Regions from separate parts of the Eionea flava genome, predicted to be linked through region 1. Evidence: predicted binding sites of a transcription regulator. Region 1 holds the regulator's gene; the other holds the start of a gene.
The links. The regulator FNR, encoded in region 1, switches genes on or off when oxygen is low (the NO sensors DNR and NnrR bind a similar motif). The targets are predictions, from matches to a motif close to TTGATNNNNATCAA.
Positions count from the first base shown of each region.

Region 2: a site for FNR is predicted at 1,614-1,627, ahead of ccoN (cytochrome-c oxidase, cbb3-type subunit I). Genes of this name have one in related genera too.

Region 1 is NZ_AP036018.1:756,409-759,766, reverse strand. It holds gene ACZ5O6_RS03475 (DNA-3-methyladenine glycosylase 2 family protein) at 1-409, shown strand, start outside; gene ACZ5O6_RS03470 (DMT family transporter) at 433-1,326, opposite strand; gene fnr (fumarate/nitrate reduction transcriptional regulator Fnr) at 1,661-2,386, shown strand; gene ACZ5O6_RS03460 (DUF3149 domain-containing protein) at 2,422-2,589, opposite strand; gene ACZ5O6_RS03455 (protein tyrosine phosphatase family protein) at 2,823-3,146, opposite strand; gene ACZ5O6_RS03450 (patatin-like phospholipase family protein) at 3,182-3,358, opposite strand, start outside.
Region 2 is NZ_AP036018.1:2,066,122-2,069,479, forward strand. It holds gene ccoO (cytochrome-c oxidase, cbb3-type subunit II) at 1-4, opposite strand, end outside; gene ccoN (cytochrome-c oxidase, cbb3-type subunit I) at 17-1,468, opposite strand; gene ACZ5O6_RS09025 (argininosuccinate synthase) at 1,912-3,132, opposite strand; gene ACZ5O6_RS09030 (flagellar protein MotY) at 3,324-3,358, opposite strand, start outside.

The DNA.
Region 1 (3,358 bases):
TGCGCACAAGCTAGTCGGGCAATTAGTTGATGTGCTAGGAGAAACAATAGACGATATCAATAACACCTCAGCCAAACGACTATTCCCAAAGCCTACAGCCATCGTTAATAGCGATTTAGACTTTTTTAAAATGCCGGGTTCAAGAAAGCAAACGCTACGCAACTTATCCACATACGCTATTGATCACCCCGACAATAACCAACCGGATAATTGGCAAACACTAAAAGGCATTGGCCCATGGACCATCAATTATGCGAAGCTTCGCGGCCAAAGTAATCCTGATATTTTTTTAGGCGGCGACCTCGGTATTAAAAAGGCACTAGCGCTCACTGATCCGCCGATAAATACTGATAAAGCTGCACCATGGCGTAGCTACCTAACCATGCACCTATGGAATAGCCTGTATTAGGCTTACTATTGAAAAAATATTTATTAAAGCACGCGTCGTGCCATCACCAGTAGCACACCACCAAGCACCAAAAACGATGAAAAAGCTAACGCTATCGTTAAGCTTTCTTGCACAAATAACACGCCACCGATTGCGGCAACAATAGGCACTAACAACTGGACGATTGCCGCTTGAGTCGAGGCTAGAAAAGGTAATACGGCATACCAAATCGCATAGCCTAGCCCTGAGGTAATCGCGCCAGATACTACGGCATAAATAACACCTTGGCTTGATACTACCGGTGCATAAAGAAAAAATAAGGGCAGCACAAGAAGGAGTAAAGGCAAGGTGCGCAGAAAATTAGCGGCGGTATTCGCAATAGCTTGATCGGACGAAGCGCCGGCTACACTATACAAGCCCCATGCAATACCCGACACTAACATCATTGCGCCCCCCAGCCAAAAGGGCAGGACATGAATCTCATGAGCTGAGTTTATATTCGCAGCCGGCCATAATAAATACACAATACCCAACACGGCCATTAATATACCCATCCACTCGATCAATGCGAGCTTTCGGCCTTTAATGAGATCGCAGCCAATCATCGTTATCTGCACAGCACCAAATAAAATGAGTGCGCCCATACCGGTATCGAGTACTGTGTAAGCGATAGAAAATAGCAAAGCATAGATCAGCAAACAAACCGCCGCCCACCAACTTCCCCCCATACGGCAATTAAAGGCTTGTTTGATATTTCGTAGACCACGAGACAGTATAAACAAAAAACACAACGTTATCGCGCCAGATAATAAACGTAAAATGGTAAAGCTCACTGGATCACTCACGCCATCTGCCAGTGCAAGACGGCAAAGTACAGAATTACCCGCAAAAGCGAGCAAGGCTAAAAAAATGATGAAGGCTTTACGATGTATGGGCATAACTGGGGGTATCAATAGCGGTGTAAAAAATTACCTTTTTATTCATAGGGAGGCCAGAAACTCATAATATGTTTGGAGTGTGACCACAAGTCGAAAAAATAGTTTATTATGAGATCTTTGCACGGAAGATGATTTTGCTCTCAGGCACCAAAAGTAGGCGCTTTTAAGCGAGGCAAAAATGCACGGAGAGAGGGAGTTTATGTATGATAAATGACCGACTGAGTACATTTTTCCTCGGTACCCCCTTGTGGGGTAAACGCCGCATGAGAGTGAAATGGCTTTCGTGCAAAGGTCTCATTATAGAAGAATAGACAGAGAGATCACTACGCACCTTATGACATGCTCACACAATACGAATATTTCCTGTAGTGATTGCCGATTATCGACGGTGTGCCTGCCTCTAGGGTTAACGCCTGCACAAATGGTACAAGTCGACGATCTTATCCAACATCGACCACTACTCCAAAAAAAATCTTATTTGTACCACGCAGGTGACGCTTTTGAACATCTATATGTTGTACGCTCAGGTTGTGTAAAAACAGTTATGGGAACAGAGTCGGGCGAAGAAAAAATAACCGGGTTTTATTTATCAGGTGATATTGTGGGTATTGAAGGCATAAGTGACCAGCGTTATCACAGCTCAGCCGTCGCTCTTGATACTAGCAGTCTGTGTAAAATTCCGTTTACCGAAATAGAGCAGCTAGCGACTACCGTGCACGATTTGCAGCGTCACATGTTTACTATTATGAGCAAGGAAATTGTCACCGATCAACATGCCATGATGATTATGAATAAAAAAAAGGCCGACGCACGTATCGCAGCCTTTTTACTGAGCTTATCAGGGCGCTTTCAGCGTCAACATCAATCACCCTTTCAGTGGATTTTACCCATGTCACGCGGGGAACTGGGTAATTATCTCGGACTAACCATTGAAACGGTGAGTCGAGTATTCACCAAACTCCAAAAAGCTAATATTATTAGTATTAATAAGCGCGAACTTGAGATCACTTCATTGAAAGAGTTACAGCATATTGCTGATCTTTCTACGAACGATAATTAATCAAGCGAATAAGGCGATTCTATCAATCCGGCCATTCAGCTAAAGGAGGGATGATCTGCACCCTTGATGTTATCTTTGCGCTGACCATCGCTTTTTTCATCCATCGATATATGCTTTTTCGCATAACGATAAATATAAACCATCATCCCAATAATTAATGCGATAACCAACAAACTCATCATAATTACGCCATCAATATACATTACTATCTCCTCGTCGTTTATCACGGTGTTGACAGAAAAGTGAAACCCAATAGAGCCACATCGCTTATTGAGTTTCTTATGATGTAATAATAACGAGAAACCTCTCCTAAAGATTTGATTGAAATCAAACGAAGAGACACTAGTAAAGAAGGGTATCGATTGAACGGAGCTAACACCCACTCGCCAATTGTTGATGCGCTCCTACCAATAAAACAAATTATGTTTGGCAGTACTTAGACTTGCTTAGCAACATTCCATAATTGTGTACAACGGTTACCTGTACGGCAGTAGGCGTGAATGCGCTTGCCGGTATCCATTAAATCTACAAATGCGCTGACATGCTCAGGTTGCAATTGCCCTCCTGCAAACGGAATATTTTCGACCTGCAAACCCTGTTTTTTAGCTTCTGCCTCAATAATATGAAAATCGGTTTGATCTGGCGATTCCTTATCTGGCCTATTACAAACCAGAATTTCTACGCCTTCAGCGGCTAATGCTGGCAAATCATCTATTATTAGCTGCCCAGAAACTGACACCTGATTATCTAATACCATCATATAAAAAACCTCGTTATGCTTTGTTCGCTATTAACTTACAATTTAAGAAACTGTTTAATTTTACTCTTCAAAACTAAATGAAGAACCACTTTGCGCACAAAATAATTAAGCCCAACACTCTTCATGACTAGCTGACTTCTTGCCGCTAAACGCTGATACAACTTTTGGCGTGTTTCTTTTGCCACATCATCCATTGTTGCATTACGTAACGC
Region 2 (3,358 bases), 1.3 Mb from region 1:
TCACTGTATGATCCTCTTATGCGGCTTGAGTAGATGATGGTGAAATGCTGACGTCTTCAGGTTCTGCGTCACGAACGGTACGGTATGTGTTGTAGGCCATCACTAACATGCCTGACAAGAACAATGCACCACCAATCACCCTTACGATATACCCACCTTGGCTTGCCTGTACGGATTCAATAAAGCTATACGTTAGCGAACCGTCAGCGTTGAATGCACGCCACATAAGGCCTTGCGTAATACCATTAACCCACATCGCGGCGATGTATAGCACCGTACCCGATGTTGCCAGCCAAAAATGTACATTAATTAAATTAACGCGCCACATGGCTTTCTTTCCAAACAAAATAGGAATGAGGTGATAAAGCGAGCCAATAGAAATCATGGCTACCCAGCCCAGTGCACCTGAATGCACATGACCAATAGTCCAATCAGTATTGTGGGACAAGGCATTCACAGTTTTAATCGCCATCATCGGGCCTTCAAACGTCGACATACCATAGAACGACAACGACACTACAAGAAAACGTAAAGTCGGATCAGTACGCAATTTATGCCATGCGCCGGATAAGGTCATAATACCGTTGATCATGCCGCCCCAGCTTGGCGCGAGCAAGATCAATGACATGACCATACCGAGACTTTGTGCCCAATCGGGCAAAGCGGAATAATGTAGATGGTGCGAACCTGCCCAGATATAAAGGGAGATAAGCGCCCAGAAATGAACGATTGATAATTGATAAGAATAAACCGGGCGACCTGCTTGCTTAGGTACGAAGTAATACATCATCCCCAAAAAGCCTGCCGTTAAGAAGAAACCTACCGCATTATGCCCATACCACCATTGGATCATAGCGTCGGCTGCACCGGCATACGCAGAGTATGACTTGGTCAGCGATACAGGAATCGCTGCGCTATTCACGATATGCAATACCGCTACCGTTAAAATAAACCCACCAAAAAACCAGTTAGCCACGTAAATGTGGGAAGTTTTTCGCTTCATAATCGTACCGAAAAACACAACGGCATAGGACACCCATACCAAGGCAATCAGAATATCAATAGGCCACTCTAGTTCGGCGTATTCTTTACTTGAGGTATAGCCCATTGGCAAAGTAATGGCAGCTAAAACAATAACCGCTTGCCAACCCCAAAAGGTAAATGGAATTAACCACCCACCAAAAAGCTTGGTTTGACAGGTACGCTGCACCACGTAATAAGACGTTGCAAATAACGCACAACCTCCAAAGGCAAAAATAACAGCGTTTGTATGCAAAGGGCGTAAACGGCCGAAGTGCGTGTATGGCTGAAATATATCGTTTAAACCGGGCCAAACGAGCTGAGAAGCGAGTAACACCCCGATTCCCATTCCAACGATGCCCCATACAATAGCCATAATCGAGAACTGACGAACAATATGGTAGTTGTAAACGGAACTCGCGTTAGCCGCTGCGATCTGATTACTCATAGAAACTTTCCTAAGTGATTAACCTAATTAGTTAGCCTAGGTGGCTAGAAAGCAAACATCAAAACTGTAAACGGCCAGCACACGCTGCGCCCAAAAGGCGAAGTGCTGGAGGACGTTACAGTGTCATAAGGTGTACAACACCTTTTTGATTAGGATCAAAAAAGGTGATTATCGTTACCCACTCGACAAACCAACACGATTCGCCCATTGATTATAGATCAGACACCATATTTTGCAGCAATACTTGCATTAACATACGCTTCTATAACAATAGAAAAAGTAGTTAACACAAGTAGTGCTAGTCATTACCGAGAAGGCTCCCGGCACACTGGGTAGAGATGATTATCGTCTACCGTTGTTTTATCTCTTCAGGGTAGTGTTTTAAAACCTGAATTTGTCCCGCTTCCGACCAAAAAAGCGGTACATTGAGAAACGCGGGAATTCTACAACAATTTTCTACCTTTGTTGGCAGCAATTCGCAGTCTGAGTGCATTTAATTTGATAAAGCCCGCCGCATCTTTTTGATCATACGCACCGGCATCATCTTCAAAGGTTGCAATGCTTTCATCAAATAGGGTATTTTCTGAACGACGACCAACGGCACTGACTGCCCCTTTATACAACTTAACGCGCACATCACCATTGACCACTTTTTGTGATTCATCGATCATCACCTGGTACATCTCACGCTCAGGGCTCCACCAGTAACCGTTATAGATTAGCTCAGCATATTTAGGCATCAATTCATCTTTTAAATGCGCGACTTCACGATCAAGCGTAATAGACTCTATGGCACGGTGAGCCTTCATCATAATAGTACCGCCTGGGGTTTCATAACAGCCGCGAGACTTCATACCCACATAACGATTTTCTACAATATCGAGTCGACCAACGCCATGAGCACCACCGATTTTATTCAGTGTTTCCAATACCGTTGCTGGTGACATCTCTTCACCATCAATGGCAACAATATCGCCTTGCTCATAACGTAATTCCAAATAAACTGCTTCATCCGGTGCATTTTCAGGCGATACACTCCAACGCCACATATCTTCTTCAGCTTCTGCCCATGGATCTTCTAACATCCCACCTTCGTAAGAAATGTGCAGTAAATTTGCATCCATTGAATAGGGAGATTTTTTCTTACTACTAGAATAATCGACAGGAATATCGTGTTTAGCACAGTAGTCCATCAGCGTCTCGCGCGAGGTAAGATCCCATTCACGCCAAGGGGCAATGACTTCCACGCCCGGCTTCAACGCATAAGCACCTAGCTCAAATCGCACTTGATCGTTACCCTTACCCGTTGCCCCATGAGAAATGGCATCGGCTCCGGTCTCGTTGGCAATCTCAATCATACGCTTAGCAATCAATGGACGCGCAATAGACGTACCTAATAAATACTCGCCCTCATAAATCGCATTAGCGCGAAACATAGGAAAAACATAATCACGCACAAATTCTTCACGTAAATCATCAATATAAATTTCTTTCACGCCTAAGGCTTCTGCTTTTGCTCTGGCGGGCTCAACCTCTTCGCCTTGTCCCAGGTCTGCGGTAAACGTCACGACTTCACATTCATAAGTCTCTTGCAACCAACGCACGATAACTGAAGTATCTAATCCGCCTGAATAAGCCAAAACTACTTTTTTAATAGAAGACATGAATCTCTCCTGAAGACTACACAATAAATGAATGAACGGCTTACAGCATAGGGATAGTATGTTGGCCGCCAAATATAGGGTGGGCTTATGTGCCCAACAGGGCGCGGATTGTAACAGAAAATAGTGAATGGTGAGAAAAGTTATCGCGGGTAATAAGAGGGCAGACTAAGACAGAACCCTAATATATTGTCCTAAGGCTGCTCAGTCGTTTCATTTTCAAGATCAT